3 regions of the Streptomyces sp. NPDC093591 genome follow, and region 1 is predicted to be linked to each of the others. Evidence: predicted binding sites of a transcription regulator. Region 1 holds the regulator's gene; each other region holds the start of a gene.
What was found. The regulator HrcA, encoded in region 1, represses chaperone genes, less so after heat shock. The targets are predictions, from matches to a motif close to TTNGCACTCNGNNNNNCNGAGTGCNAA.

Region 2: a site for HrcA is predicted at 5,790-5,816, ahead of groL (chaperonin GroEL). Genes of this name have one in related genera too.
Region 3: a site for HrcA is predicted at 3,848-3,874, ahead of groES (co-chaperone GroES). Genes of this name have one in related genera too.

What each region holds. Positions count from the first base shown of each region.
Region 1 is NZ_JBIWIY010000003.1:582,042-592,642, forward strand. It holds gene hemW (radical SAM family heme chaperone HemW) at 1-757, shown strand, start outside; gene ACIREI_RS09200 (Uma2 family endonuclease) at 861-1,451, shown strand; gene ACIREI_RS09205 (DUF3097 domain-containing protein) at 1,429-2,244, opposite strand; gene ACIREI_RS09210 (MBL fold metallo-hydrolase) at 2,287-3,021, opposite strand; gene hrcA (heat-inducible transcriptional repressor HrcA) at 3,182-4,198, shown strand; gene dnaJ (molecular chaperone DnaJ) at 4,199-5,335, shown strand; gene ACIREI_RS09225 (nitronate monooxygenase) at 5,537-6,664, shown strand; gene ACIREI_RS09230 (16S rRNA (uracil(1498)-N(3))-methyltransferase) at 6,661-7,410, shown strand; gene ACIREI_RS09235 (VOC family protein) at 7,431-7,823, shown strand; gene ACIREI_RS09240 (hypothetical protein) at 7,765-8,157, opposite strand; gene ACIREI_RS09245 (hypothetical protein) at 8,167-9,795, opposite strand; gene ACIREI_RS09250 (hypothetical protein) at 9,906-10,469, shown strand; gene ACIREI_RS09255 (S41 family peptidase) at 10,544-10,601, shown strand, end outside.
Region 2 is NZ_JBIWIY010000020.1:160,161-170,761, reverse strand. It holds gene ACIREI_RS36630 (DinB family protein) at 1-282, shown strand, start outside; gene ACIREI_RS36625 (Uma2 family endonuclease) at 572-856, shown strand; gene ACIREI_RS36620 (hypothetical protein) at 908-1,483, shown strand; partial or broken gene ACIREI_RS36615 (MFS transporter) at 1,501-1,728, opposite strand; gene ACIREI_RS36610 (metallophosphoesterase family protein) at 1,733-2,611, opposite strand; gene ACIREI_RS36605 (NADH:flavin oxidoreductase) at 2,640-3,767, opposite strand; gene groL (chaperonin GroEL) at 4,005-5,627, opposite strand; gene ACIREI_RS36595 (cold-shock protein) at 6,003-6,209, opposite strand; gene ACIREI_RS36590 (MoaD/ThiS family protein) at 6,653-6,928, opposite strand; gene thrC (threonine synthase) at 7,051-8,343, opposite strand; SAM riboswitch class I at 8,362-8,520, opposite strand; gene ACIREI_RS36580 (glucosyl-3-phosphoglycerate synthase) at 8,651-9,595, shown strand; gene ACIREI_RS36575 (trehalose-6-phosphate synthase) at 9,670-10,601, shown strand, end outside.
Region 3 is NZ_JBIWIY010000002.1:704,766-715,366, reverse strand. It holds gene ACIREI_RS06525 (SDR family NAD(P)-dependent oxidoreductase) at 1-413, shown strand, start outside; gene ACIREI_RS06520 (ester cyclase) at 892-1,584, shown strand; gene groL (chaperonin GroEL) at 1,649-3,274, opposite strand; gene groES (co-chaperone GroES) at 3,393-3,701, opposite strand; gene ACIREI_RS06505 (polysaccharide deacetylase family protein) at 4,038-4,889, opposite strand; gene ACIREI_RS06500 (polysaccharide deacetylase family protein) at 4,958-5,980, opposite strand; gene ACIREI_RS06495 (methyltransferase domain-containing protein) at 6,071-7,240, shown strand; gene ACIREI_RS06490 (RNA polymerase sigma factor) at 7,443-8,702, opposite strand; gene ACIREI_RS06485 (YciI family protein) at 8,750-9,106, opposite strand; gene ACIREI_RS06480 (MFS transporter) at 9,149-10,601, opposite strand, start outside.

The DNA.
Region 1 (10,601 bases):
CGCGAGGCAGCATGTGCTGAAGGTGCTGGACCGGACCCACACCCCGGGGCGCCCGGAGGCGTGTGTCGGGGAGGCCCGCGCGGCGGGGTTCGAGCACGTCAACCTGGACCTGATCTACGGCACCCCGGGCGAGTCGGACGACGACTGGCGGGCCTCGCTGGAGGCGGCGATCGGCGCCGGGCCGGACCATGTGTCGGCGTACGCCCTGATCGTCGAGGAAGGCACGCAGCTGGCCCGCCGGATCCGCCGGGGCGAGGTGCCGATGACGGACGACGACGTCCACGCGGACCGGTACCTGATCGCCGAGGAGACGTTCACGGCGGCCGGTTTCGACTGGTACGAGGTCTCCAACTGGGCGACCTCGGAAGCGGGCCGCTGCCTGCACAACGAGCTGTACTGGCGGGGCGCCGACTGGTGGGGCGCGGGGCCGGGAGCGCACTCGCATGTGGGCGGGGTGCGGTGGTGGAACGTGAAGCATCCGGGCGCGTATGCGGCTGCGCTGGCGGAGGGGCGGTCGCCGGGGGCGGGGCGGGAACTGCTGTCGGAGGAGGACCGCAGGGTGGAGCGGATCCTGCTGGAGCTGCGGCTTCGGGAGGGGGTGCCGCTGGAGTTGCTGCGGGAGGAGGGGCTTGCGGCTTCTCGGCGGGCGCTGGGGGAGGGGCTGCTTCAGGAGGGGCCGTATGCGCAGGGGCGTGCGGTGCTGACGTTGCGGGGGCGGTTGTTGGCGGATGCGGTGGTCAGGGATTTGGTGGACTGATCACTCCGGCGGGTGAATCGGTGCGGAACGCAGGTTCGGTCCCTAACCTGGTTCGTAGTCTGCCGCTGTAGTTGACGGTGGCGGAAACCGGAGGGCTGCGGAGATGACCGCTGTGGACGACCGACCGATGACCACCGACGTTGTGGAGTTCTTCGAGAACCTCGAGGTTCCCGAGGGATACAAGGCCGAGCTCCTCCGGGGGGAAATCGTGATGATGGCGCCGCCGGATCTGGTGCACTCGGACATCGTCGAGGCGGTTCTCGACCAGTTTCCGCGGCGGGATTGGCGAAGGCTTCAAATGGTGGCCGTCGCCGTCCTGCAAGAGACCAGCGAGCCCATGCCGGACCTCGTGTTGGTCGAGAGGGGCGTAGGGCCTAGTGAAGGGCAGCTGATGCCGTCCAAGGTCATCAGCATGCTTGTCGAGGTCGTGTCCAAGACCAGTGTGGAGCGCGATTACGTCGTCAAACGTTCGATCTATGCAGCCGGCGGCGTGCCCATCTATCTGATCATCGACCCGATCATGGGGCACTGCGTCCTGCTCACCGAGCCGAAGGGCGCAGGGGAAGAGGCCGACTACGAGTTGCAGCGGGTGACCAAGTTCGGCGAACGGGTGCCTCTGGCGCCACTCAGCATCGAACTCGACACCACCGAGTTTGGCACCTACAAGGGCGTCAAGGCGCACCGCCGACCGTAACGAAGTCGATCAACTCCTCCACCCGCCCCAACAACTCCGGCTCCAGATCCTTGTAAGACCCCACCCGCCCCAGAATCGCCTGCCACACCGCCCCGGTGTTCTCCGACGGCCACCCCAGCGCCCGGCACACCCCCGTCTTCCAGTCCTGTCCGCGCGGCACCTTCGGCCACCCCGGAATCCCCAGGGACGACGGCTTCACCGCCTCCCAGATGTCGATGTACGGGTGGCCGACGACCAGCGCATGCTCGCTCGTCACCGCCTCCGCGATGCGCCACTCCTTGCTGCCCGGCACCAGGTGGTCCACCAGCACCCCCAGCCGCGCGTCCGGGCCGGGCGCGAAGTCGGCGACGATCAACGGCAGGTCGTCGACGCCCTCCAGGTACTCCACCACCACACCCTCGACGCGCAGGTCGTCGCCCCACACCTTCTCGACCAGTTCGGCGTCGTGCCGGCCCTCGACATAGATACGGCCGGCGCGGGCCACGCGCGCGCGTGCCTGCGGGACGGCGACCGAACCGGAGGCCGTACGGGTGGGACGTACCGGAGCGGAGGACGACGGCCGGACCAGGGTCACCACCTTGCCCTCCAGCAGGAACCCCCGCGGCTCCAGCGGGAACACCCGGTGCTTGCCGAAGCGGTCCTCCAGGGTCACCGTGCCCGCCTCGCAGCGGATCACCGCGCCGCAGAATCCCGTACCCGGCTCCTCCACCACCAGACCCGGATCCGCCGGGACCTCGGGGACGGACTTGGGCTTCTTCCAGGGCGGGGTCAGGTCGGCGGAGTACTGGCGCATTCGAGTGACGATAGGAGAAGCCCGGCCCACACGTCCCGCGGATCAACGCGACACGCCGAAGCGCGCCGCCAGAGCGTCTCGCTGGCGGCGGACGAACTCCGCGTCCACCACCGCTCCGTGACCGGGCACGTACAGCGCGTCCTCGCCGCCCAGGTCCAGCAGGCGGTCCAGGGCCGCCGGCCAGTGCGACGGCACGGCGTCGGGACCGGCCTGCGGTTCGCCGGACTCCTCCACCAGGTCGCCGCAGAAGACCACCTCCGGGGAGCCGGGGGCGCCCGGCACGAGCACGACCAGGTCGTGGGCCGTGTGGGCGGGGCCCACGTTCGCCAGCAGGACCTGGCGGCCGGCGTCCAGGTCGAGGGTCCACTCGCCGCTCACCTGGTGGTGCGGGTGGACCAGGGCGTCGATCGCCTCGTCCGCCGCGTCCTGGTCCAGCCCGTTGCGTACCGCGTCCGCGCGCAGTTCCGCCCGCTCGTGCGCGAACACCGTGTCCAGGCCCACCGCCCCGTACACCTGCGCGCCCGCGAACGCCGCCGCCCCGAAGACATGGTCGAAGTGGGGATGGGTCAGCGCGAGATGAGTCACACGGTGACCCGCCAGCCACTGCGCCTGGGTCCGCAGCCGCACCCCCTCCGCGAGGCTCGACCCCGCGTCGACGAGCAGCGCGCCGCCCTCCCCGACGACCAGCCCCGCCGTGCAGTCCCAGCCGGGCAGCCGGCACCGGCCCACCCCGGCCGCCAGCCGCTCCCATCCGAGCTCTTCCCAAGTCACCCTCATACGGCGACGCTAACGAACACACCACCGTCGGGCACGGCGGTGCCGACCGGCCTTGCCCGGGGCGTACCCCACCGCCGTACACTGGGCCGGGGACGGCTGGCACTCGGGCGGACAGAGTGCCAGGCAAGGCGCCAAGCGGACGAAACTGGAGGTGCGCGCGATGCTGAGTGAACGCAGGCTTCAGGTGCTGCGCGCCATCGTCCAGGACTATGTCGGGACCGAGGAGCCGGTGGGCTCCAAGGCGCTCACCGAGCGGCACAACCTCGGCGTCTCCCCGGCGACCGTCCGCAACGACATGGCTGCCCTGGAGGACGAGGGCTACATCGCCCAGCCGCACACCAGCGCCGGGCGCATCCCCACCGACAAGGGCTACCGGCTGTTCGTCGACAAGCTCGCCGGTGTCAAGCCGATGAGCCCGCCGGAGCGGCGCGCGATCCAGAACTTCCTGGAGGGCGCCGTAGACCTCGACGACGTCGTGGCGCGCACGGTACGGCTGCTCGCGCAGCTCACCCGGCAGGTCGCCGTCGTGCAGTACCCGTCGCTGACCCGGTCCACCGTCCGGCACGTCGAGCTGCTCTCTCTCGCGCCCGCGCGCGTGATGCTCGTCCTGATCACGGACACCGGACGGGTCGAGCAGCGGATGGTGGACTGCCCCGCGCCCTTCGGTGAGGCCTCGCTCGCGGATCTACGCGCGCGGCTCAACAGCCGGGTCGCGGGGCGGCGCTTCACCGATGTGCCGACCCTCGTCGAGGACCTCCCCGAGGGCTTCGACATGGAGGACCGCGGCACCGTCTCGGCCGTGCTCTCCACCCTGCTGGAGACACTCGTCGAGGAGAACGAGGAGCGGCTGATGATCGGCGGCACCGCCAATCTCACCCGCTTCGGGCATGACTTCCCCCTCACCATCCGCCCCGTCCTGGAGGCCCTGGAGGAGCACGTCGTCCTCCTCAAACTCCTTGGCGAGGCGGGGGATTCGGGCATGACCGTGCGCATCGGGCACGAGAACGCCTACGAGGGACTCAACTCCACGTCCGTCGTGTCGGTCGGCTACGGTTCGGGCGGCGAGGCAGTCGCCAAGCTCGGCGTGGTCGGACCGACCCGCATGGATTACCCGGGAACGATGGGAGCGGTACGCGCAGTGGCACGGTACGTCGGACAGATCCTGGCGGAGTCGTAAGTGGCCACGGACTACTACGCCGTTCTCGGCGTGCGTCGCGACGCGTCGCAGGAAGAGATCAAGAAGGCCTTCCGGCGGCTCGCGCGCGAGCTGCACCCGGACGTCAATCCGGATCCGAAGACCCAGGAGCGGTTCAAGGAGATCAACGCCGCTTACGAGGTGCTGTCGGACCCGCAGAAGAAGCAGGTCTACGACCTCGGCGGCGACCCGCTGTCCCAGGCGGGCGGCGCGGGAGCCGGCGGCTTCGGCGCGGGCGGCTTCGGGAACTTCTCGGACATCATGGACGCGTTCTTCGGTACGGCGTCCCAGCGTGGTCCGCGCTCGCGTACGCGGCGGGGCCAGGACGCGATGATCCGGCTGGAGGTCGAGCTCGACGAGGCGGCCTTCGGTACGACGAAGGACATCCAGGTCGACACGGCTGTCGTCTGCAACACCTGTAACGGTGAGGGGGCCGCCCCCGGCACCTCCGCCCAGACGTGTGACATGTGCCGCGGCCGCGGTGAGGTGTCGCAGGTGACGCGGTCCTTCCTGGGCCAGGTCATGACGTCCCGTCCCTGTCCGCAGTGCCAGGGCTTCGGCACCGTCGTCCCGACGCCGTGTCCCGAGTGCGCGGGTGACGGGCGCGTACGGTCCCGTCGGACCCTGACCGTCAAGATCCCGGCCGGTGTCGACAACGGCACGCGGATCCAGCTCGCCGGTGAGGGCGAGGTCGGTCCGGGTGGCGGTCCCGCCGGTGACCTGTACGTCGAGATCCACGAGCTGCCGCACGCGATGTTCCAGCGGCGCGGCGACGACCTGCACTGCACGGTGACGATCCCGATGACCGCGGCGGCCCTCGGCACGAAGGTGCCGCTGGAGACGCTGGACGGGCTGGAGGAGGTCGACATCCGGCCGGGTACGCAGTCCGGTCAGTCGATTCCGCTGCACGGGCGGGGCGTGACCCATCTGCGGGGCGGCGGGCGTGGCGATCTGATCGTGCACGTCGAGGTGCAGACACCGACGAAGCTGGATCCCGAGCAGGAGCGGTTGCTGCGCGAGCTGGCCAAGCTGCGGGGTGAGGAACGGCCTCAGGGGCAGTTCCAGCCGGGGCAGCAGGGGCTGTTCTCGCGGTTGAAGGACGCGTTCAACGGGCGCTGACGGGTGGCTGCGGGCCGGTTTTCTCGCCCCCGCCGCCCCTACCCGTCCCATCCTGAAGGGGCTCCGCCCCTTCGACCCCGCCAGGGGGCTCTGCCCCCTGGACCCCCGCTCCTCAAACGCCGGAGGGGCTGAATTGAGTCGGCCTCTCCCAAGGGGAAGGGCCGATTCGGACTTGTTCGGGGGACGTGACAACATGCCGTCATGTCCTCCGCACTGACCGATCTCTTCCCCCTTCCGATCGTGCAGGCCCCCATGGCAGGCGGCGTCTCCGTGCCGCAGCTCGCCGCTGCCGTGTCCGAGGCCGGTGGGCTGGGGTTTCTCGCCGCCGGGTACAAGACCGCCGACGGGATGTACCAGGAGATCAAGCAGCTGCGGGGGCTGACCGGGAGGCCCTTCGGGGTCAACCTCTTCATGCCGCAACCCGAGTACCCCGGTGCAAGCACCGGCTCCACTGGAGCGGCTAACGCCGCGCCCTCATCTGCGGCCGTCGACGTCTACGCCCATCAGCTCGCCGGCGAGGCCGCCTGGTACGAGATCGAGCTGGGGGACCCGGACAGCGGGCGGGACGACGGGTACGACGCCAAGCTCGCCGTGCTGCTCGACAATCCCGTGCCCGTCGTCTCCTTCCACTTCGGCGTGCCCAGCGGTGAGGTGCTCCAGGCGCTGCGGCGTGCCGGAACCTTCACCCTCGTCACCGCCACCACCCCGGACGAGGCGCTCGCCGTGCAGCGGGCCGGCGCCGACGCCGTGATCGTGCAGGGGGTCGAGGCGGGCGGCCACCAGGGCACCCATCGCGACAACCCCGAGACCGACGGCACCGGCATCGGGCTGCTCTCCCTCGTCGCGCAGGTCCGTGAGGCCGTGAGCCTGCCCCTCGTCGCCGCCGGAGGCATCATGCGCGGCAGCCAGATCGCCGCCGCGCTCGCCGCCGGCGCCAGTGCCGCCCAGCTCGGGACCGCCTTCCTCGCCACCCCCGAGTCCGGCGCCAACGCCCTGCACAAGCAGGCGCTGACCAACCCCCTGTTCGTACGCACCGAGCTGACGCGCGCCTTCTCCGGGCGCCCCGCCCGCGGCCTCGTCAACCGCTTCCTGCGCGAGCACGGGCCGTACGCCCCCGCCGCCTACCCCGAGGTCCACCACCTCACCTCGCCGCTGCGCAAGAAGGCCGCCGCGTCCGGTGACGCGCAGGGCATGGCGCTGTGGGCCGGGCAGGGGCACCGGATGGCGCGAGAACTGCCCGCCGGGCAGCTGGTGGAGGTGCTGGCCGCCGAGCTGGACGCCGCGGCGACAGCGTTGTCCGCCCATCCGAAGGGGGGCGCGGGGCGATGACCGCTCCCGTTTTCGTGGTCGACCACTTCGAGGCCGGCGGTGGCGGGCGGTACGTCCTCGACGGGCCCGAGGGGCGGCACGCCGTCTCGGTCAAGCGGCTGCGGCCCGGGGAGACCGTCGTCCTCACGGACGGCAACGGTCGCTGGGCCGAGTGCGAGGTCGTCGACACGGAGGGCAAGGACCGGCTCGTCGTGCACATGAGCTCGGTGGCCGAGGAAGCGCCGGAGTCGCCCCGCATCACCGTCGTCCAGGCCCTCCCCAAGGGCGACCGCGGCGAGCTGGCCGTCGAGACCATGACCGAGACCGGCGTCGACGCGATCGTGCCCTGGGCCGCCGCCCGGTGCATCACGCAGTGGAAGGGCGAGCGGGGGGCGAAGGCCCTCGGCAAGTGGCGGGCCACCGCCCGCGAGGCCGGCAAGCAGTCGCGCCGGGTGCGGTTCCCGGAGGTGACGGACGCGGCCACCACCAAGCAGGTCGCGGCGCTGCTCGCCAAGGCCGACTTCGCCGCCGTACTGCACGAGGAGCGGGACTACGGCAGCGAGCCCCTCGCCACCGCCGAACTGCCCGCCGAGGGCGAGATCGTGGTCGTCGTCGGACCCGAAGGCGGCGTGTCCCCCGAGGAGTTGGCCCTCTTCGAGGAGGCGGGTGCGAAGGCGTACCGTCTGGGCCGTACCGTCCTGCGGACCTCCACCGCCGGAACCGCGGCGACGGCACTGCTCCTCGGCCGCACCGGCCGCTGGTCCTGACCTCCGGAGGGACGCTCACCGTGGAACTCGCCCAAGTACGGCTCCTGGTCAGCGACTTCGCCGCCTGCTACCGCTTCTACGCCGATGTCCTCGGCCTCAAGCCGCAGTCGGGAGCGACGAACGGGCCGTACGAGAAGTTCAGCCCCGCCGTCGGTTCGGCGGGCATCGCGCTTCAGGACCGGGCGATGATGGCCGAGGTCCTGGGCGAACTGGCCGGCACCGCCGACGGGCACCGCTCCCTGGTGGTGCTGCGGGTGGACGACCTGGACGCCTGCTGCGAGCGGGTCACCGCACGCGGCGCGACTCTGCTCCACGGCCCCGCCCCGATGACCGACCGCATGCGCGTCGCCCACCTCAAGGACCCGGAGGGCAATCTGGTGGAGCTGCAGGAGTGGCTGCTGCTGCGCGGCTGAGGACGGCGTCGAACAGCTCCCAGCCGTCCAACTCTCCATCTCCCGGCAGGAGTCCGCGGTCCGTCGCCTCGTCGACGAGACCCCGTACGACACCGGGTTCGCGCAGGTTGAGCAGCTTCCCGGGGCCGGTCGCCACGCATCCGACGTAGGAGTAGCCGTCGGAGACGGCCCGGCCCGCGCCCTCCCGGAAGACGATGCGGGTCCGCACCGCGTCCAGGTGCAGGTGGAGAACCTCGCGGCACGCGTCACCGTCCCCGTGCTTGTGCCGCACGCTCCACAGGTATGTCGTCCGCTCGTCCACGACGAGCCTTCGCAGCCGGCGGTCGTTACGCATTCGGCCACGCTACGGGGCCGGGCAGCGCTTGGTCTCGGGGTTTTTCGCGGGGATGAGCCGGATGTCCTCGCGGCGGACGGCGAAGGACTCCTGGATCTTGCCGTTGTTGCGGGCGGGGTCCCAGAGCCAGATCCACTCGCCGGTGGCGCCGAAGGAGACCACGGGGTGGTCGAGGGGGACCGGGCCGTTCTCCACCGCCAGGGGCCGGGCGGCGTCCACCGGTTGCACGCACATGAAGTGGCCGTAGACACCGAAGTAGTCGGGCGGCTGGGCGCCCCCACGGGCGGCGTTCTCGGCGGCCCGGCCGGCCGCGCTCGCCGCCTGTCCGGTGCCCAGCGCGACGGCGCTCAGGCCGTAGACGACGATGACCAGCGTCGCCAGCACGATGGCGAAGAAGCGGTTGCTGGCGTCCCGGCCCAGATGAAAGTGGCGCAGCCAGCCCACGATCGCCACGAAGAACAGCGCGCTGCCGAGCGCGAGGCCCATCGGCTCGGCGGCCACCAGATAGGTGCCGAGCCTCGCCGTGGGCACCGCCTCCACACGGATGTCGAACCGGTCCAGGTAGGCGTCGTGCATCTGCCGGCCCAGCCAGCCCACCATCGACCACAGCACCGGCACGGACAGCGGCACCAGCCAGGCGGCATGCCGGGTGAAGACGGTGCGGCGCAGCGCGAGGACCACGCCCGCGCCCGTGAACACACCGACGGCGAGCACCAGCGCACCCGCCCACAGCACCCGGGACTGGGTGCCCTGGCCCACCAGGGCCCCGAAGGCGGCCAGGGCCGTGGTGCCCGCGATCCCCGCGGCCCACTGGACCCCGCGAGCGCTCGCCCGAGTCTCCTTGAGCGTGCGGCCCAGCGGCAGTGCCCCCGCCGGGCTGAGCAGTGCGGGCAGCAGCTTCCAGGCCCCGTCGGCCCAGACGACGTACATGCCGCACAGGACGGCGAGGACGACGCCGGCCACACCCGCCGCCAGCCAGACCAGCCGGACCCGGCGCTCGTGCGGGGTCTCGTCGCGCGGCGGGTTCGCGTCCGAGTGGCCCGGCACCCGCAGCCCGTGCGCCTCGGCGTCGAAGGGGCGGCCACCCAGCGGGCGCGCCGCCAGTTCGGCCGCCGCCTCCTCCCGGGAGCGCGGACCGGCCGGCACGGTCACGGCACGCTGTTCGTCCGCACCGCCGAGCCAGATCCACACCCGCCCCAGCGTCGGCAGCGCGCGGTGCACGTAGTACGTCGTGCGGGCCGGCCGCTCGTACTCGACCAGCGCCGCGTCCCGCACCCATGCGCCCAACTCGGCCTGTCTGGCGAGCCGTTCCACCTCGAGCGTGGCCGTGCGCAGGGCGCCGAGGCGGGCTCCGTGCAGGCGGACCTCGACGACGAGCGTGGTGCGGTGTGCCACGCCGGGCACCGCCTCGTCGGCCCCCGCCGGGCGTACGGCCCAGCCGCGCTCCTCGAACAGGTCTGTCACATAAGCCACTTCATCCGGATGGTCGACCACGTCGACGAGCATCCGCACCCGGCGCCGGCGGGGCGGCGCGGGTGGCCCCGCGGGGTCCGTCACCGGGTCCGCGCCGACCTGATCGGCGTCGTTGGAGGTGCGTGGCGCGGGCAGGGCGCGGGCGGGGATCCGTGAGGGGGGCAACGGTCCTCCGGGCAGGGGTGATCGGGCAGCACTCGATTGTGACGTGCGCGAGCAGGGAGTGTCCGTATGTGCCCTACCGCGTCGGCGGGGACAGTGGCAGGCTGCCCTCCATGGGGGCGTTCAGGAGGATTTGGGGTCGAGCCGGTCGCACGGAGCGCAGGCGTGTCCGGGTGGCAGGCGTGGCGGGTCTCGCCGTGCTCGGTGTCGGTGGGGCGGTCGGGTGTGATCCGGGCGGGCTGAGCAGTGCGACCGTGGCGTTCACGACCGACCAGACGGTGACCGCGGAGCTGGAGCGGCAGAAGGCCGACGTGCAGTGGCTCAACTGCACGGGCTCCTACGACGGTGACGGCAAGGGCGGTTCCGCCGCGCCGACGGCGAGCGAGAACACCGTGGTCAAGGTCGACTGCGAGGGCGAGACCAGGGACGGCAAGGACATCACCGTCACCGGCAGGATCACCCGGGCCGTCAGCGGCTCCTGTGTGCGCGGCGACCTCGTCGCCAAGGTCGGCGGCAAGGAGTGGTTCCACGTGAACGGGCTGGGCGACTGCGACGCCACGCCCTCGCCGGTCAACCCGGGCGGCGGCGGGCAGCAGCCGGGGCCCACCGTCACGGTCACCGTCACCAAGACCGTCTACTGCAAGCAGCATCCGAACTGCTGGCCGGAGGGCAAGTGACCGCACCCGCACGTGAGTTGGGCAAGTGATCCGAAGGTCTGTCCCCGGACGCCGCCCCTGCTTATGGTGATCGGGTGACTCAGTCCGCGACGCCTGGATCGTCTTCGTATCTCCGGTATCCGCATCTGCACG
Region 2 (10,601 bases), on a different contig from region 1:
GACTTCGCGAAGCGCGCCGACGAGTTCCGGATGCTGCCCGGCGAGACACTGGCCGGCGTGCTGGCCGAGTACGAGGAAGTGGCCCGCCGCACCGACGAGTTGGTCGCGACCCTGCCCGACCTGAACGCCGCCCACCCGCTGCCCAAGGCCCCGTGGTTCGAGGCTGAGGCTCAATGGTCGGCCCGCAGGGTACTGCTGCACATCACCGCCGAGACGGCCCAGCACGCGGGCCACGCCGACATCATCCGCGAGTCCCTGGACGGCGCGAAGAGCATGGGCTGACGCCCCGATACCTCCGGCCCGAAGCTCAAGCGGCCAGCGCCGAGCCCTCTTTGCAAGGAATGGTTGGAGGGTCTCAACCCGCCCTCCCACCCCGCGAGTTGACTTGGAGCGTTCGTCCGAATAACGAACAGCCCCCGCCAGGTGCTCACAACACCTGCGGGGGCTTGACCCACGAGATCGAGCTAGAGGTCGATCCAGTGGCTACTGCCAAGCTCAGTACTACCTCCCTGCCCGCGCACGCGTCCCCGCACCCGATGGCCAATCGTGGTCCGGGTCCAACGGCATCGTGATGGCTGTCGAGATCACGTCCCACGACCGCGACACCCATCAGCGAGACCGCATCGACAAGCCCGTCGGCTATGCGGCAGTCGACCTCCCTGTCTACCTGCTCATCGACCGTGACAACAACACCGTTGTCGTGTACAGCGAACCCAGGGACGCCCGCTACCAACGCGTCGTCTCCCACCCCTGGGGAGCCCCGGTGGAACTCCCCGAGCCTCTCGGCTTCACTGTGGATACCGAGGAACTCCACATGGCCCGGTTGGAGGCAGCGGACCCTCCATGTGCATGCTGAAGGTCTACCGCACCACCTGACCAGGCCCCCGCAAGCCCCCGGAGCCACCCCATGAACCATGCCCAGCTCACCGCCTTGGGCCGAGCCCTCCGCCTCCTCGGCGAACACGGCGAGTCCCTCACGGCCACCACCCCGGACGGCAAACTCCACGAGGTCAAGGCCGACCTCCGCCGCGCCCTCGACCTCCTCGACGAGAGCGTCACCGGCGCCGCCCCCACCACCCGCTGCCCGGAGCACCCCAACGGCCCCGTCGACACCGCCGCCCCCGACCTCTGCCTGCTCTGCGAGACCCGCCGCCGAGCGGCCCGCCGCTCCGAGTTCAACGGCCCGGCCCCCGACGTCCCCCGCGCCCCCGAGCACACCGCCCCCTCCCGCTACGGCGTCCGGGGCGACCGCCCCCAGCCCCAGCAGCGCTGGCTGCCGGAGCTGTGGAACGGCCAGGAGTGGCAGCTGTGCGGCACCCCGCGCCGCGACCGCCGCGAGGCCGAGCTGTATATCGCCGCCCAGCGCCGCGGCCCACGCCCCGCCATGGCCTACCGCCTCGTGCACGAGTTCACCGACTATGAGGTGCTGCGCGTCTGGGGCACGCCGGTGAAGGTCGACATCGAGCCGCTGGGCAACCTGTAGGAGCCAGTCCGCCCTTAGGCCAGGACCACCTTGAAGGCGTTCTCGGATGGGAGGGTGTAACCGCCGAGGTTCGTCGTCATCTGGGCGAGGATCACGCCCGCGACGGCACTCGCCGTGGACATGCCGAGCGAGCGCATCAGCGTGTTGAGGCTGTTCGCCGCGGCCGTCTCCGAAGCAGGCACGGCGCTCATGATCAGCGCGGGCATCGAGCCGAAGCCGACACCGGCGCCGATGATGCAGGCCACGTGGTCACGCCTCCCGCTCCACGAACGCCCGCACCTGCTCCTCGTCCAGCTCGTACACCGTCTCGTGCGCCCGAGGGTCCCGCGCATGGAAGGTATGGAACATCGGCCCCGTCGCCCCGCCCAGCTCCACCAGCGACGCCGACGCCCCGCGCACCGCGCGCTCCGTTCCGGGCGCGGCCGTCAGGTCGACGCGGCTGACCACACCCGGAGTGACCCACACCGGCACCGACTCCAGCAGCCCGAAGAGCTGGAGGTGGTAGTGACCGGTCAGCACGACCCGTACGTCACTCCCCCGGATCGCCTCCGCCAGCTCCCCCGGGTTGCGCAGCCCGAAGTGCGGCTGGGTCGCCGAGATGTCGAGGCTGATCGGCGGGTGATGGAAGGCGAGGACGGTCCCCCGCTCGGACGGCTGACTAGGACTCTGACCCTGACTCAACACCTCACGGAGCCACTTCAGTTGACGCCGACTCAGCTCGCCGTACACCTTCCCCGGCACCAGCGAGTCCAGCGTCACGAAGCGCCATCCGCCGACCGTACTCACCGCGGCCCGCTCCAACACCTCGGAGTCCAGGACCAGCTCCGGTTCCGGGTGCCCGCTCCCGAGCACCTTCCCGAAGGCGTCCCGCTCGTCGTGGTTGCCGGTCGTATAGAACACCGGCGCCCCCAGCCGCCGCGCGAACTCGCCCACCAGCTCGCGTACGGCCGTATACGCCTCCACGGCCCCGTCGTCGGCGATGTCTCCGGTGACGACCACCGCGTCGACGTCCCGTAGATGCCGTAGCTCGGTGAGCATCAGGCGCAGTGAATCGGTGGCGTTGACGCCGTTCTTGTCGGGAGCGTCGGTGCGCTCGATGTGCGTGTCCGAGAGATGAAGGATCCTCATCTCTCGGACACTAGTCCCGAGTTGGCGCTCAGCTCAGGGTCTTCAGCGACTCCGCGTCGTACGCCGCCAGCTCCCCGAACCGTCCGTCCAGCACCTTCGCCGCCCACTGAGGGTCCTGGAGCAGGGCGCGGCCGACGGCCACCATGTCGAACTCGTCGCGCTCCAGGCGGTCCAGGAGGTCGTCGATGCCCTTGACCGTGGAGCCCTCGCCCACGAAGGCGCCGATGAAGTCGCCGTCGAGGCCGACCGAGCCCACGGTGATGGTCGGCTTGCCGGTGAGCTTCTTCGTCCAGCCGGCCAGGTTCAGGTCGGAGCCGTCGAACTCCGGGAGCCAGTAACGGCGGGTGGAGGCGTGGAAGGCGTCGACGCCGGCCGCGGCGAGCGGGGTGAGGATGGCCTCCAGCTCCTCGGGGGTCTCGGCGAGCCGGGCGTCGTAGGCCTCCTGCTTCCACTGGGAGTAGCGGAAGATGACCGGGAAGGACGCGGAGACCCTCTCGCGTACGGCGGCCACGATCTCCGCGGCGAACTTCGTGCGGGCGACCGGGTCGCCGCCGTAGGCGCCGGTGCGGCGGTTGGTGCCCTCCCACAGGAACTGGTCGAGCAGATAGCCGTGGGCGCCGTGCAGCTCCACGCCGTCGAAGCCGATGCGCTCGGCGTCCGCGGCGGCCTGGGCGAACGCGCCGATGACGTCGTCCAGGTCGCTCCGGGTCATCGCCTTACCGGTGGGCTCGGTCTCGCCGATGCGCAGACCGGAGGGTCCCACGGCGGGGGCCTCGGGGTACGGCGACTGGCCCTCCTTGCGCACCATGCCGATGTGCCACAGCTGCGGCACGATCGTGCCGCCCGCCGCATGCACGTCCTCGGCGACCTTCGCCCAGCCCGCCAGCTGCTCCTCGCCGTGGAACCGCGGGACGCGGCTGCTCTGCCCGGCCGAGTCGTGGCCGACGTAGGTGCCCTCGGTGACGATCAGGCCGACCCCGGCCGCGGCGCGGCGGGCGTAGTACGAGCGCACGTCCTCACCGGGGATGCCGCCCGGGGAGAACATACGGGTCATCGGCGCCATCACGATGCGGTTCGGGACGGTGAGGCCGTTGATCATGGTCGGCCGGGAGAGGATCTGGGCCGCACGGGAGGCGGCGGACTCGGTGACGGTCACGGGGAGGGCTCCTCGGGAGTTGCTTCTATTGACCAGCGGCTCTGCAGACCGTCTGGTATGTGCGCGCGCATTGTTGCACCCAATTAAGCAACTGCCTATGCGCTGCCACACATTCCCCATCCGCCCCCGCCCCGCTGTGACCCCGAACACGCCCGAGGGCGGCACCTCCTGTCGGAACAGGAGGTGCCGCCCTCGGCAAGGACGTTGATCAACCGGAGGTCGAGCCCCCGAGGTCGATCAGAAGTCCATGTCACCGCCCGGCATGCCGCCACCGGCGGGCGCGGCGGCCTTCTCCGGCTTGTCGGCGATGACGGCCTCGGTGGTGAGGAACAGCGCGGCGATCGACGCGGCGTTCTGCAGCGCGGAACGCGTCACCTTCGCCGGGTCGATGATGCCCTCGGCGATCATGTCCACGTACTCGCCGGTCGCGGCGTTGAGGCCGTGGCCGACCGTCAGGTTGCGCACCTTCTCGACGACGACGCCGCCCTCGAGACCACCGTTGACGGCGATCTGCTTGAGCGGGGCCTCGAGCGCGAGCTTCACGGCGTTGGCGCCGGTCGCCTCGTCACCTTCGAGCTCCAGCTTCTCGAACACCTGGGAGGCCTGCAGCAGGGCCACGCCACCACCGGCGACGATGCCCTCCTCGACGGCCGCCTTGGCGTTGCGCACGGCGTCCTCGATGCGGTGCTTGCGCTCCTTGAGCTCCACCTCGGTGGCGGCACCGGCCTTGATGACGGCCACGCCGCCCGCGAGCTTCGCCAGGCGCTCCTGGAGCTTCTCGCGGTCGTAGTCCGAGTCGCTGTTCTCGATCTCGGCGCGGATCTGGTTCACGCGGCCCGCGACCTGGTCCGAGGAGCCGGCACCGTCGACGATGGTGGTCTCGTCCTTGGTGATGACGACCTTGCGGGCCTTGCCCAGGAGGTCCAGGGAGGTGTTCTCGAGCTTGAGACCGACCTCCTCGGAGATGACCTCGCCACCGGTGAGGATGGCGATGTCGTTCAGCATCGCCTTGCGGCGGTCGCCGAAGCCCGGGGCCTTGACCGCGACGGACTTGAAGGTGCCGCGGATCTTGTTGACGACCAGGGTCGACAGGGCCTCGCCCTCGACGTCCTCGGCGATGATCAGCAGCGGCTTGCCCGACTGCATGACCTTCTCGAGGAGCGGGAGCAGGTCCTTGACCGAGGAGATCTTGGAGTTGGCGATCAGGATGTACGGGTCGTCGAGGACGGCCTCCATACGCTCCATGTCGGTGGCGAAGTACGCCGAGATGTAGCCCTTGTCGAAGCGCATACCCTCGGTGAGCTCCAGCTCCAGACCGAAGGTCTGGGACTCCTCGACGGTGATGACGCCTTCCTTGCCGACCTTGTCCATCGCCTCGGCGATGAGCTCGCCGATCTGGGTGTCGGCGGCGGAGATGGAGGCGGTGGAGGCGATCTGCTCCTTGGTCTCCACGTCCTTGGCCTGCTCGAGCAGGGCGGCGGAGACGGCCTCGACGGCCTTCTCGATACCGCGCTTGAGGGCCATCGGGTTGGCGCCGGCGGCTACGTTGCGCAGGCCTTCCTTGACCAGGGCCTGGGCGAGAACGGTCGCGGTGGTCGTACCGTCACCGGCGACGTCGTCCGTCTTCTTGGCGACTTCCTTGACCAGCTCGGCGCCGATCTTCTCGTACGGGTCCTCGAGCTCGATCTCCTTGGCGATGGACACACCATCGTTGGTGATCGTGGGGGCGCCCCACTTCTTCTCGAGGACGACGTTGCGACCCTTGGGGCCGAGCGTCACCTTCACGGCGTCCGCGAGCTGGTTCATGCCGCGCTCGAGGCCGCGCCGCGCCTCCTCGTCGAACGCGATGATCTTGGCCATGTGAAGTGGTCCCTCCAGGACTGGGGGTGATTCCTTCGGACCGCGCCCGCGCCCGCGACGGACGGCTCGCCTGCCTCGTGGTTCCTTGCCCCACCTGGCCTGCGGGCCTCACCGACCCGGTCCTTCGTTGTCACTCTCACCTTCAGAGTGCTAACGCAATGATTAGCACTCGACCCATGCGAGTGCAAGCGGCTCTCGGGGATCGGGCGGGGTGCTCCGCAGTGGGCGAACAGGGTTCGGCAAGGTCCGGGCAGGCCACACGCAGGCCCGGGCATGGTGAAGGCGCCCCGCACCCCGGGCACGGCGAAGGGCCCGCACCCCGGGAGGTGCGGGCCCTTCGAAGAAGAACGTCGCTGCTTTAAGTCGACGCGTGCTTCAGCCGGCCGCCAGCCGGACCATGTCCGCCTGCGGCCCCTTCTGACCCTGCGAGATCTCGAAATCGACTCGCTGGCCCTCTTCCAGGGTGCGGTACCCGTCCATCTGGATCGCGCTGTAGTGGACGAAAACATCCGCACCACCGTCGACCGCGATGAAGCCGTACCCCTTCTCCGCGTTGAACCACTTGACGGTGCCCTGAGCCATGCCTAACTCCCCTATTACTGGCCCTTGCACAGATCCACACTTCGCGGATCCGGGTCAGACCTCACCCCCCATCGGTCGGGGGCGTGCGCCGGAACGCGTCGACCGCGGCTGAATGTATCTGCCCAACTGCCGTCTGCAACAGGTCAATCGGACGAGAAATCCGGGCACGCCCGGTCGGGAATGTGGGGACAATTCCCCTGACTTCAGGTCAAGTCGGACCCGATAAAGGGAACAAAAGCCGCAAAAAACCCGCACACTTTGGCTACTTCTTGTCGGGGGTGCGGCATGAAATCAAGGGCCACCGACCCGTGAATCGGCGGCATGTTCCCCAACTGTACCTCGCTCAACCACACAGAATTGCCCCCTCCGCTTCTCTCACGGAGGGGGCAATCCGGTGAACTCTCGGTAATTGGCATTACCGAGGGTAATGATCGGTCATTCGGTCAGCCGCCGGCGACGGCCGGAATGATGGAGACACCCGCGCCGTCCGGCGTCGCCGTCTCCAGCCCCTGCTCGAACCGGACGTCGTCGTCATTGACGTAGACGTTGACGAACCGACGCAGCTTGCCCTGGTCGTCGAGGACACGGGCGGCGATCCCGGTGTGGTTCTTCTCCAGGTCGGCGATGACCTCGCCGAGGGTGCCCCCCTCGGCGGCGACCTCAGCCTGCCCGCCGGTGTAGGTGCGCAGGATGGTCGGGATGCGGACGGTGACGCTCACGTTGTGACCTCCGGTCAGGTAGTCGCCCCTAGGGGCGCGGGGCTGTGTTCAATGTGCGGCTACCGCCGCGCGGGCGCGACCAGGGCCCACCCGGCCCGCAGACGAAATCGACGGGACAGGCCCTAGACGAGACCAGCCTCGCGGAACGAGTCCAGGTTGGGGCGAATGGTCGCGGTGAGCCCCGTACCGGCCACCGCGTCCAGTGTCTTCAGACCGTCACCGGTGTTCAGCACAACCGTCGTCTTCGTCGGGTCGAGGACACCGTTCTCGATCAGCTTGCGCGTCACACCCACGGTCACCCCACCGGCGGTCTCCGCGAAGATGCCCTCGGTCCGGGCGAGCACCTTGATCGCGTCCACGACCTGCTCGTCCGTCACGTCCTCCACCGCACCGCCGGTACGGCGAGCGATGTCCAGGACGTAGGGACCGTCCGCCGGGTTGCCGATCGCCAGCGACTTGGCGATGGTGTTCGGCTTCTGCGGGCGGACGACGTCGTGGCCGGCCTTGAAGGCGACGGACACCGGCGAGCAGCCCTCGGCCTGCGCGCCGAAGATCTTGTACGGCTTGTCCTCGACGAGCCCGAGCTTGATCAGCTCCTGCAGCCCCTTGTCGATCTTCGTGAGCTGCGAGCCGGAGGCGATCGGCACGACCAGCTGGTCCGGGATCCGCCAGCCGAGCTGCTCGCAGATCTCGTACGCCAGGGTCTTGGAGCCCTCGGCGTAGTAGGGCCGCAGGTTGACGTTGACGAAGCCCCAGCCCTCGCCGGCCGGGTCGCCGATCAGCTCGGAGCAGAAACGGTTCACGTCGTCGTAGTTGCCCTCGATGCCGACGAGCTCACCGCCGTAGACCGCCGCCATGACGACCTTGCCCTGCTCCAGGTCGTGCGGGATGAACACGCAGGACCGGAAGCCGGCGCGGGCGGCGGCGGCGCCCACCGCACCGGCGAGGTTGCCGGTGGAGGAGCAGGAGAGGGTGGTGAAGCCGAAGGCGCGGGCGGCCTCCAGGGCCTGGGCGACGACGCGGTCCTTGAAGGAGTGCGTCGGGTTGCCGGAGTCGTCCTTGACGAACAGCTGGCCGGCGTCGACACCCAGCTCGCGCGCGAGGTTGTCGGCCTTGACGAGCTGGGTCCAGCCGGGGTTGATGTTCGGCTTGGTGGCCACGTCGGCGGGGACGGGCAGGAGGGGCGCGTAGCGCCAGATGTTCGCGGGACCCGCCTCGATCCGCTTGCGGAGCTCCTCGGCGTCGTAGGCCGAGAAGTCGTAGGCGATCTCCAGCGGGCCGAAACACTCCTCGCACGCGAAGACCGGTCCGAGGGGTACTCGGTGACCGCACTCGCGGCAGGAAAGAGCCGCGGCGGGACCGAGGTCGACGGTCTCGGCGGAGTCGGTGGTGCTTGCAACAGTCTGCACAGCCATGTGAGGCGAGGCCCTTTCTCCTCATCTTCCTCACGACGCATCTCGCCGTGAGACGGATTTGGCACCTTCCCTAGCCGGGAGCCTCGCGGAGACGATCGACAGTGATCGCTACGAGTACCGACTGGAGGGTTGCCGGGGCTTCATCGGGCCGTTTCCCTCTGCCCCTCTGGATGAGCTGTATGCGGTTGTGTGCGGCGTGACCCCGGACATGCGATGGTCATCCGCGTTGTTCAAGACTGTAACCGACGGCCAGGACAGTTGAGAGAGCCCGTCCGAACCGCGAGACAACAGTGAGGAGCCGCCAACCGTGCTGGAAGAAGTCGAGCGCTGGCTGAGCACCCGCTCCTGGTCCGTGACCGATCGCCCGCTCCACCGCATCCTGGCCGCCAAGCAGCGCACGGGCCAGTCGGTCTCCGTCGTGCTGCCGGCGCTCAACGAGGAGGAGACCGTCGGCGACATCGTCGCGATCATCCGTCACGACCTCATGCAGCAGGTTCCGCTGGTCGACGAGATCGTCGTCGTCGACTCGGGATCCACCGACCGCACCTCCGAGGTGGCCGCCGCCGCGGGCGCCCGGGTCGTCCACCGCGACGACATCCTGCCCCGCATCCCGACCGTGCCCGGCAAGGGCGAGGTGCTGTGGCGCTCGCTGCTCGTCACGAGCGGCGACATCGTCTGCTTCATCGACGCGGACCTGAAGGAGTTCTCCTCCGACTTCGTCTCCGGCATCGTCGGCCCGTTGCTCACCGACCCCGAGGTCGACCTCGTCAAGGCCATGTACGACCGCCCCCTGGGCGCGGCGGCCGGGCAGGGCGGCCGGGTGACCGAGCTGATGGCCCGCCCGCTGCTGAACATGCACTGGCCGCAGCTGGCCGGCTTCGTGCAGCCGCTCGGCGGCGAGTACGCGGCCCGCCGCTCGCTGCTGGAACAGCTCCCCTTCCCCGTCGGATACGGCGTCGAGCTCGGCATGCTGGTCGACGCCCTGCACCTGGTGGGCCTCGACGCCCTGGCCCAGGTGGACGTGGGCGTCCGCAAACACCGCCACCAGGACGGGCAGGCCCTCGGCCGGATGTCCGCCGCGATCTACCGCACGGCCCAGCTGCGGCTGGCCCGCGGACACCTCATCCGCCCCTCCCTCACCCAGTTCGAGCGGGGCGAGGACGGTTTCGAGCCACGGACGTTCTCCGTGGACACGGAGGAGCGGCCACCGATGGCGGAGATCGCGGAGTACGCCTCCCGCAAGGTGGCTTGAACGTCGTATACGGCCCCTGCCAGTGAGGTGAACCGCACGTTTGAGCGGTTCCGGGCCGGGCTAGGTTGAGGCGTATGGCTTCCACGCAGGACGCACGGGATGCGCAGGGTGCTGCCAAGGTGCTCGTCGCGTCGAACCGCGGCCCGGTCTCCTACGAGGTACGCGAAGACGGTTCGCTGCACTCCAAGCGGGGCGGCGGCGGAGTCGTCTCCGGGCTGTCGGCGATCGGGCCGGACGCCGGCGCCCTGTGGGTGTGCTCGGCGCTGTCCGACGGGGACCGCGAGGCGGTGCGGCGCGGGGTCGGCGAGGACGGCGTCCTGATGCTGGACATCCCCGCCGACGTACACGACGACGCCTACAACGGCATCGCGAACTCGGTCCTCTGGTTCGTCCACCACATGCTCTACCAGACGCCGCTGGAGCCGGTCTTCGACGCGGAGTTCCGGCGCCAGTGGGCGTCGTACGAGGCGTACAACCGGGCCTTCGCCGAGGCGCTGGCCGGGCAGGCGGCGCCCGGGGCGGCGGTGCTGGTGCAGGACTATCACCTGTGCCTGGTGCCGGGGATGCTGCGCGAGCTGCGCCCCGACCTCCGGATCGGCCACTTCTCGCACACGCCGTGGGCGCCGCCGGAGTACTTCCGGATGCTGCCCGACGATGTCGCCGGCCAGGTGCTGCGCGGCATGCTCGGCGCGGACCGGCTGGGGTTCCTCACACGTCGGTGGGCGGACGCGTTCGAGGCGTGCTGCGCGGAGTTCGCCGGAGGGCTCGGGGGCACCCGGGTCGGGGTGCACGGGCTCGGGGCGGACGCGGACTTCCTGCGAACGCGTGCGCATCAGTCCGATGTGGCCGAGCGGATGGCGGCGCTGCGGGACGAGATCGGCTCGGCCGCGGACGGGAGCCGCCGCAGGACGATCGTGCGGGTCGACCGGACCGAGCTGTCCAAGAACATCGTGCGCGGCCTGCTGGCCTACCGGCAGCTGCTCGACGACCACCCCGAGTGGCGGGA
Region 3 (10,601 bases), on a different contig from region 1:
CGTCTGCGGCGATGCGGGAGCGGGGGCGCGGGGGTGTCGTCAACGTCGCGTCGGTCGCGGCCTTCGTGCCGCGCGGGACGTACGGCGCGTCCAAGGCGTGGGTCGTGCAGTTCACGCAGGGGGCGGCGCGGGATCTGGCCGGGAGCGGGGTGCGGCTGATGGCGCTGTGTCCGGGGTTCGTGCGGACGGAGTTCCATCAGCGGGCGGGGATGGGGACGGACAACATTCCGGGGTGGATGTGGCTGGATGCGGACAAGCTCGTGGCGGCGGCGCTCAACGACCTGGCGCGGGGGAAGTCGCTGTCGATTCCGGATCCTCGGTACAAGGTGCTGATGGGGGCGACGAAGCTGATGCCCCGGGGGCTGCTCGGGGGGATCAGTTCGAAGACGGGGCGGAAGTACGGGCCGCAGTAGGCGCAGGGCCGTCGGCCGGGCGGCGGCGCGGGAAGCCGACGACCAGAGGGACGCTGCCGGGCGCGGACCGGGGCGGGCAGGACCGGCTCGATGTCATGCGCTCCGCGGCCCGGGCCACGGGGATGCGGCCGCCGGCGGGCTCCACCGCGGGGGTAGGTGCACGCCGCAGGAGCGGGGCTGGAGCGTCGGCCGGTCGCCCGGATCCTCCACGCGGTCGGCCGGGCCGGCAGCAGGATGCGGACGCTTCGTGCGGCGGGGGCCCACGGTTCGCGCCGGCCGGCGATTCGCTCAACTCGGCCTCTTGGTCGACCGGTTCCGGCGGGGGGCCACCGCCATGTCCCGTCCCGCGGGCACCGATCGCCGCCTCCTTCGGCGAAGCAGGGCGCCATGGTGTCGGCGCCGACAGGCACAGCGCCCCTTGGGCGGGGAGAATGGTGCTGTTCGGTCGCACCCAGGGGGGCCGGGAGGCCACGACGTCATGACCTTCGTACAGCTCATCGACTGCAGGACCAGCCGCTTCGACGAGATGAACCGGCTGATGGACAGGTGGGTCGAGCAGACCAAGGGAAAGCGGACGGCGACGCACGACATCATCGGGAAGGACCGGTCGGACGCGTCGCACTTCATCGAGATCGTGGAGTTCGCCTCGTACGAGGAGGCGATGCGGAACTCCAATCTTCCCGAGACCGACCGGATCTTCCAGGAGATGGTCGCGCTCTGTGACGAGACGCCGACGTTCACCGATCTCGACGTCGTGCGGGACGAGCAGCTGAACGTGCTGGCCGCGCAGGCCTTCTTCAAGGCCATGGGCAGGATGGAGCCGGAGCGGATCGGTGAGCACCTCACGGACGACTACGTGGATCACGATCCGTCGTATCCGCAGCCCGTGCAGGGCGTCGAAGGGGTGCGTGAGCAGTACGCGGGGTGGCGTGCCGCCTTCGACTTCACGTTCCGGATCGACGATCAGCTGGCCCAGAGCGACCAGGTGTGCACGCGGTGGACGTGGACCGCGCGGCACAAGGGTGAGTTCCTGGGGATTCCGGCGACCGGACAGGACGTGAGCATGCAGGGCATGACCTGGCAGCGGTTCCGGGACGGGAAGATCTGCGAGAGCCACTGGCTCTACGACCGGGCGGGTCTGCTGGAGCAGCTGGGGGTACTCGGTCAGTGACGCCCGCGAAGGGAGAAGCCCCCCGCTGCACAGCAGCGGGGGGCTTCTTCAGGTGGTGCGTGCCTCAGTGGGCGTGGCCGTGGCCGTGACCAGCGGCGGCCGGCTCCTCCTCTTCCTTCTTCTCTACGACCAGGGTCTCGGTCGTGAGGAGGAGGGAGGCGATGGAGGCGGCGTTCTCCAGGGCGGAGCGGGTGACCTTGACCGGGTCGATGACGCCGGCCTTGACCAGGTCGCCGTACTCGCCGGTGGCGGCGTTGTAGCCGTTGCCCTTCTCCAGCTCGGCGACCTTGGAGACGATGACGTAGCCCTCGAGGCCGGCGTTCTCGGCGATCCAGCGCAGCGGCTCGACGGCGGCCTTGCGGACCACGGAGACACCGGTGGCCTCGTCGCCGGTCTTGTCGAGGTTGCCCTCGAGGACCTTGACGGCGTGGACCAGCGCGGAGCCACCACCGGAGACGATGCCCTCCTCGACCGCGGCGCGGGTCGCGGAGATGGCGTCCTCCAGACGGTGCTTCTTCTCCTTCAGCTCCACCTCGGTGGCGGCGCCGACCTTGATCACGCACACGCCGCCGGCCAGCTTCGCGAGGCGCTCCTGGAGCTTCTCGCGGTCCCAGTCGGAGTCGGTGTTCTCGATCTCGGCCTTGATCTGGGCGACGCGGCCCTGGACGTCCTCGGAGTTGCCGGCACCGTCGACGAGGGTCGTGTCGTCCTTGGTGACCGTGACGCGGCGGGCGGAGCCCAGCACCTCGAGGCCGACCTGGTCGAGCTTGAGGCCGACCTCCTCGGAGATGACCGTGGCGCCGGTGAGGACGGCCATGTCCTGCAGCATCGCCTTGCGGCGGTCACCGAAGCCAGGGGCCTTGACGGCGACCGCGTTGAAGGTGCCGCGGATCTTGTTGACGACCAGGGTCGACAGGGCCTCGCCCTCGAGGTCCTCGGCGATGATCAGCAGCGGCTTGGAGGCGCCCGCCTGGATGACCTTCTCCAGCAGCGGCAGCAGGTCCGCGATGGAGGAGATCTTGCCCTGGTTGATGAGGATGTACGGGTCCTCCAGGACGGCCTCCATGCGCTCCTGGTCCGTCACGAAGTACGGCGACAGGTAGCCCTTGTCGAAGGCCATGCCCTCGGTGAAGTCCAGCTCCAGACCGAAGGTGTTGGACTCCTCGACGGTGATGACACCGTCCTTGCCGACCTTGTCCATCGCCTCGGCGATGAGCTCGCCGACCTGCTGGTCCTGGGCGGACAGCGCGGCCACGGCGGCGATGTCGGACTTCTCGTCGATCGGGCGGGCCGAGGCGAGCAGGTCGTCGGAGACGGCCTTGACCGCGGCGTCGATGCCCTTCTTCAGAGCGGCCGGGGAGGCACCCGCGGCGACGTTCTTCAGGCCCTCGCGCACCAGCGCCTGGGCGAGCACGGTGGCGGTGGTCGTACCGTCACCCGCGATGTCGTTGGTCTTGGTCGCCACCTCCTTCACCAGCTGGGCGCCGAGGTTCTCGTACGGGTCCTCGACCTCGACCTCGCGGGCGATGGTGACGCCGTCGTTGGTGATGGTGGGCGCGCCGAACTTCTTGTCGATGACGACGTTGCGGCCCTTGGGGCCGATCGTCACCTTGACCGTGTCGGCAAGCTTGTTGACGCCGCGCTCGAGGGCGCGACGGGCGTCCTCGTCGAACTTCAGGATCTTCGCCATGACAGCGGGAGCCCTCTCGGAATATGGGTGGAAAAGACACTGCGCCCCGGGCGCCCGGCTTCTTATGTGGTCGCGGGGGCCAGGGGCGCAGCTGGAAGCAAAAGGTGCTTCGGGTGAATTACTTCTCGATGATCGCGAGCACGTCGCGAGCCGAGAGGACGAGGTACTCCTCGCCGTTGTACTTCACCTCGGTGCCGCCGTACTTGCTGTACAGCACGATGTCGCCGGTCTTGACGTCGAGCGGCAGACGCTCGCCGTTCTCGAAGCGGCCCGGGCCCACGGCCAGGACGACGCCCTCCTGGGGCTTCTCCTTGGCGGTGTCCGGGATGACCAGGCCAGAGGCGGTGGTCTGCTCGGCGTCGAGCGGCTGGACCACGATGCGGTCCTCGAGCGGCTTGATGGCAACCTTGGAGCTGGTGGTCGTCACGATCCGACCTCCCCCTTCGGAGATCTCACGGGGTTAACTGTCTGAGGTGGCGACCAGGTGGATCCGTCGTCGCGGGTGCCGGACCTGCCCGTCGCGTAGTTGGCACTCTCCAGTGGGGAGTGCCAGAGCCGAGACTATGACCGTGATTAGCACTCGGTCAAGCGGACTGCTAATTCGCTGCGTGTTCGCTGCGCCGGCTGAGCGGGTTTCCGGTGACTGGCGTTGCCGTGGCCGCCCGGGGGCTGCCGCCCCCGGACCCCCGCTTCGGCCCTGGACGGGCCTCGTCCTCAAACGCCGGACGGGCTGGGGTGCCTGGACCGGCGCCGGAAAGTTCCGTCAGACGTAGTCCTCCAAACGGCCTACCGTCAGTCCACTCCTCTGGATCTCCCGCAGCAGCCTCGTCGTTCGCTCCCTCAGGCTCAGGCCGGTCGGTTCACCCGAAGGGACGGAGATGATGTCGCCGGCACGCAGTCGGCCGGGGCCCTTCGCGTACGTCAGTTCGCCGTCGCCCTCCATCGCCGCCCGCCACAACACCACCGCCCGCACGCCGCAGTCGGCTGCCGCGCGGAGCGTGGTGGTGTCGTACGTGCCGTAGGGGGGCCGGAAGAGCTGGGGCCGGATGCCGAAGCGGGCGCGGAGTTTGTTCTGCTGGCCGCAGATCTCGGCGCGCTGGCCGGCGTACGGCAGGCCGCGCAGGGCGGCGTGGTCGAGGGTGTGGTTCTGCATCGACGCGCCCACCGAGCGCAGGCGCGCGAAGTGGCCGTAGCCCGGGCCGACGACGCTGTCCGTGAGGAACATGCTGACGGGCAGCCGCAGCTCGCGGACCATGTCGACGAAGCGGGGGTCCTTCTCGGCGCCGTCGTCGTAGGTGAGGAACACGACTTGGTCGCGGGTGCGGATGCGGTCGACGACGGGCAGCAGACCGCCCCCGGACGGCCGATCACCCAGAGGTGAGCCCTGCCGCCGGGCGGGCGGGGAGGGGGGCGCGGGAAGTGGGGCGGTGAGGCCCCATCGGCGGTACGGCTGTGCTGTGGTCGTCGGCCCCTTCGCCGAACGCGCCTCTTGCGCCGCCCTCTCGGCCGGGCGCCCGACCGACCCGGTCGGCCGGGCGCAACCGGCGAGCACGGCGGCTGCCAGGGCGACGGCCGTCAGGGCCCGTGCCGCCGCCGGAACCCGTACGACTGTCAAGACCTTGAGGGCACGTACGGCCGTGAGAGCCCCCGGCTCGGGCGCCGGCACCGATGCCGGCGCCCGCCTCACAGGTAGTCCTCCAGCCGGGCCACCGCGTACCCCTCGGCCGTCACTTTGTTCAGGAATCGGCGGATCATGTCGGGCATTGTGCCCTTCCAGTCGTCCCGGCCCCGGAAGTGGCTGAGGACGATGTCGCCCGGGCGGATCTTCCGGTCCCACTCGCGGTAGTCCCAGCGGTCGACGAAGACCTCCTCGTTCCACAGGGGGACGTACTCGATGCCGCAGGACTTCGCGGCGCGCAGGCTGTTCCTGTTGTAGTTGCCGAAGGGCGGGCGGAAGAGCAGCGGGCGCTTGCCGTAGCGCTTCTCGATCACCTCCTGCATGCCGCAGATCTCATGCCTTTGGCGGTAGTAGGAGAGGGCCGGGAGGTAGGGGTGGTGGAGGGTGTGGTTGTTCAGGACCACACCGGCGCGCTGCATCCGTTTGAAGTAGCCGTAGTCCTCCTTGATCAGGTAGTCGCTGAGGAAGGCGGTGTACGGCACCTGCAGCTCGCTCATCATCCGCAGGAACGCCGGGTCCTTCTCGGCGCCGTCGTCGATGGTGAGGAAGACGACCCTCTGCTTGGTGGGGACGGTCGTGAAGACCGGCGGGAGGCCGAGTTCCTCGTGCCCGTCGACCTCGAAGCCGTCCCGGGTGGTGATCTCCGGCTTCTTGGCGGGGGGCGGCGGGGGCGTGAGCGGGACGCGTGCCAGGCGCCAGCGTCTCGCTGCGGCGACTCGGGCGGCGTGGGCGGCCTGAGCGGACCGGAACTTCTTGGGCCGGGGGGCTTGGGCGTTCGGGTCCGGGGTTTCGACCGGGGGCGGCGCCTTGAGGGGCTGCCGGCTCGGTGTGGGGCGTACGGCCTCATGTCCGCCTCCACCTCCGCCGCCCTGCCCGCCTCCCCCGCCCTGTGCACACCCCGAGGCGATGGCGGCGACGGTGAGCGCGGCGATTCCGCCGCGGATCCGCGAACGCCCCGCCGTCCCATGACGACACCCCTCGGGTGACCCATTGCGGCGACTTTTGTCATTTTGTCGTACTACTCGCATGGAGCCGGATCCTCGCAGGCACCCGCCCCGAAGATCGGCCGACACCGCCGCCGGAGGCGGACCATCCACCGACTGGCCGACAATGACCCGGTGAACGACCTCGCCTCCTTCTCCCGTCTCCTCAGCCCCGAGGGCAGCGCCCTCCTCGACGCCGTACGCGACACCGACCCCGCCGACGAACTCGCCGTCGCCACCCGGCTGCGCCGCGAGCACCCCGCCGAGCTGGTGTCGGCGGCGCTCGGACAGGCGCGGCTGCGGCAGCGGGCGGCGGCGAAGTTCGGGGCGGTGGACGCGGGGCGGATGTTCTTCACGCCGAACGGCGTCGAGCAGTCGACGCGGGCGAGTGTCGCCACATACCGGGCCGGGCGGATGAGGGAACTGGGGATCGGATCGGTCGCCGACCTGTGCTGCGGGATCGGGGGCGACGCGATCGCGTTGGCGCGGGCCGGGATCCGGGTGCTGGCGGTGGACCGGGATCCGGTGACGGTGGCGGCGGCGCGGGCCAATGCGGAGGGCCTCGGCCTTGCCGGCCTCATCGAGGTGCGGGAGGCCGACGTCACCGAGGTGGACACGACCGGCTACGACGCCGTGTTCGTCGACCCCGGACGCCGGGGCGGTCGCGGCAGGATCTTCGACCCGGAGGCGTATTCGCCCCCGCTGTCATGGGCGGTCGAGGCCGCCGGCCAGGCTCCCCACGCCGCACTGAAGATCGCCCCGGGCATTCCGCACGAGGCCGTTCCGGGCGAGGCCGAGGCGGAGTGGATCTCGGACGGCGGGGACGTGAAGGAGGCGGTGCTGTGGTTCGGCACCGAGCCCGGGGCGATCCGGGCCACGCTGCTGCCGGGGCCGCGCACGCTGCTCTCCCGGGGGCTGCCCGACCCCGAAGTGCGGCCCGTCGGACGGTACTTGTACGAGCCCGACGGTGCCGTCATCCGGGCGCATCTGGTCGCCGAGGTGGCGGACCAACTGAACGGCGGTCTGGTCGACGCGACCATCGCGTACGTCACGGCAGACGAGCTGCACGCGACGCCGTATGCCACGGCGTACGAGATCACCGACCAACTCCCCTTCAATGTGAAGAAGTTGAAGTCCCTGCTGCGCGAGCGGGAGGTCGGCACGCTGACCGTGAAGAAGCGCGGGTCGGCCGTCGAGCCGGAGGAACTGCGGAAGAAGGTCAAGCCGCAGGGGCCCAACTCGGCGACCGTGTTTCTGACGCGGGTGGCGGGGGCGCCGACGATGCTCGTCGGGCGGCCGGCCTAGCCGGAACCGGGTCCGGGTCCGGGTCCGGGGAGCGGGACGAGCGGGTGGTACGAGGTCGACCGTCTTACGAGGCCGCACCCAGCCGCAGGCCATCGTGCCGCCCAGGGCGGCACGGGTGGGCGCGGGCGGCACCCCGTCAGCGCCGGGCTGCGCGACACACACCCGCCCAGCCCTCACACCGCCCGTCAGGCTCCCGTTCGCCCTACAAGACCTCCGTCGCCCGGCGCAGCAGCATCTCCCGCTCCCGCTCGTTGCGCGTGAGCCCCGCCGCCCGCTCGAACTCCGCCCGTGCGTCCGCCGTACGGCCGAGGCGCAGCAGCAGGTCGCCGCGCACGCTCGGCAGCAAGTGGTAGTCCCGCAGGGCGGGTTCGGTGGCGATCGCGTCGACGATCTCCAGGGCGGGTGCCGGGCCGTCCGCCATCGACACGGCGACCGCGCGGTTCAACTCGACCACGGGGGAAGGGGATCGGGCGGACAGCAGGCCGTACAGGGTGGCGATGGTCTTCCAGTCCGTCTCCTCGTACGTGTACGCGTGCGCGTGGCAGGCGGCGATCGCGGCCTGGAGGGCGTACGGGCCCGGTCCACCCGTGGCGGTGGCATCGGCGCGGCCCAAGGCCTTGATGCCGCGCGCGATGAGCATGCGGTTCCAGCGGCGGCGGTTCTGGTCCTTGAGGAGGATCGGTTCGCCGGACGGGCCGGTGCGGGCTGCCGCGCGGGACGTCTGGAATTCCAGGAGGGCGGTCAGGCCGTGCACCTCCGGTTCCTTCGGCATCAGTGCCGACAGCACGCGGGCCAGCCGCAGCGCGTCCTCGCACAGGGCCGGGCGCAGCCAGTCGTCGCCGGCGGTGGCGGCGTAGCCCTCGTTGAAGATCAGGTAGATGACGTCGAGGACCGAGCCCAGGCGGGCCTCGCGGTCGGGGCCGTACGGGACCTCGAAGGCGACGTTCCTCGTGGCGAGCGTGCGCTTGGCGCGGACGATGCGCTGGGCGATCGTAGGCTCCGGCACCAGGAACGCCCGGGCGATCTCCGGCGTCGTCAGGCCGCCGAGGAGGCGGAGCGTGAGGGCGATGCGGGCCTCGGGAGACAGCACGGGGTGGCAGGCGGTGAAGACGAGCCTCAGCAGGTCGTCGTCGATGTCGTCGGGGTCGGCCGGCTCCTCGGGCGGGGCCGTGGTCTCCAGGTCCCGCCCGATCTCCGCCAGTTTGCGGGCGTAGTTCTCGCGGCGGCGGATCAGGTCCACGGCGCGGTGCCGGGCGCTGGCCATGAGCCAGGCGCCCGGGTTGTCGGGGACGCCGTCGCGGGGCCACTGCTCCAGGGCGGCGACGAGCGCGTCCTGGGCGAGTTCCTCGGCGATGCCGACGTCGCGGACGATGCGGGCGACGCCGGCGATGATGCGCGGGGATTCGATGCGGAAGACGGTTTCGACGGTGCCGCGCGGGTCGGCGGTGGGCTGCGGGGTCACAGCCCACCATGCAACACCTGTACGGCCATGGATCCAAGGAGGGCAGGTCAGCCCTCGGCGATCTCCCGCACCTCGCAGGTGACCTGCCATTCCTCCCCGTGGACCTTCAGGAACCGCGACGCCCACTCCAACGCCTCGGCCTTGTCCTTGCACTGCATGATCGCGTAGCCGCCGATGACCTCCTTGGACTCGGTGAAGGGCCCGTCGGTGACGGAGGTCTTCGCGCCGTCCCAGTGCACCCGGGTGCCTTGCGACGACGGAGTGAGCCCTGCCGTGTCGAGCATCACGCCGGCCTTGGTGATCTCCTCCAGCAGTTCCCCCATGCGCTGCATCAGCTCAGGACTGGGGCCCTCGGCGGGGGCGGTGGACTCGTCGATCCGGACGAGGGACAGGTAACGCGGCATGGTGACTCCTCAGGGTTCGCTGACCGGTTCCTTCCCGGCCTCTCACCCCTGCGTCGAACGGGAGGCTCCCGGATCGACACGCTCGCCGGAATTTCTCGAATCTTTTTCTCCGGCGGGCGTTTCCGCAGGCAGAGGCCCCTTCCCATGCAGCGCACCGGCGGCCAGTGCGGCCGCGGCGAGCAGCCCCGCCGCCACCCAGTACGCCGCCGCGTACCCGTCGACGAGGCCCTCCGCCCCCTGCGCCCCGTCCCCGCCGGCATTCGCCGCCACCGTCACCAGCACCCCGAGCCCCACGGCCCCGCCCACCTGCCGCGCACTGTTGAGCAGCCCGGACGCCATCCCGGTGTCCTCCGGCGCGACGCCTTCCGTGGCGGCCGTCCCCAGCGGTACGAAGCACATGCCGATGCCGACCGAGGCGACCGCCGACGGTCCGAGGACGGAGAGCAGGAATCCGCCGTCCACCGCCACCGCCGCCGCGAACCACGCGATCCCGGCCGCCCCGAGCAGCCCACCGACCAGCAGCAGCGCCCCGGCCCCGAACCGCCCGACGGTGCGCGCGGCGATCACCGACCCGGCCACGACCCCGACGCAGAACGGCAGGAAGGCGCTCCCGGCGGCGGTGGGGCCGTATCCCAGCACCTGCTGCATGTAGAGGGAGGTGAAGTAGAAGGCGGCGAACTGGCCCGCCGACATCAGCAGCGCGAAGACGTTCGCCGCGAGCACCGGCCCCCGGGTCAGGAGCCCGAGCCTGAGCAGCGGCTGCCGTACGCGGGTCTCCACCACGGCGAAGACCGCCAGCAGGACGACACCCGCGCCGAGCACCCCACCGGTCCCCCAGGCCGTCCAGCCGTGGGTCCCGGTCCGCATCAGCCCGAGGACGAGCAGCGAGGTTCCGGCGGTGACGAGGAGCGCGCCGAGGGCGTCTAGGCGCGGCCGGCTCCCGCTCGCCCGCCGGTCGTCGGCGGGTACACCGGGCCGTACGACGGCCAGTACGGCGAGCACGACGGGCACGTTGACCAGCATGACCGCCCGCCAGCCGAACCAGTCGGTGAGCAGCCCGCCGGCGAGCACCCCGACGGCCCCGCCGGCCGCACCGGCGGCGCCCCACAGCCCGAGGGCCCGTGAACGGGCCGCCCCCGCCGGAAAGTTGACCGTGATCAGGGCGAGCGCGACCGGCGACAGCAGGGCCGCGCCCACCCCCTGCACCGCCCGGGCCGCGATCAACTGCCCCGGCGCCTGGGCGAGTCCGCCGACGAGGCTCGCGAGCCCGAAGACGACGAAGCCGACCACGAGCACCCGCCGCCGTCCGGCGACGTCGGCGAGCCGCCCGCCGAGCATGAGTAGCCCGCCGAAGGTGAGCGCGTAGGCGTTGACGACCCAGGCCAGCGCCCCGGCGTCGAAGCCGAGGCCGGTGCCGATGTCCGGGAGGGCGACGTTGACGACGGACATGTCGAGGGAGACGAGGAACTGCACGGTGAGCAGGACCGGCAGTAAC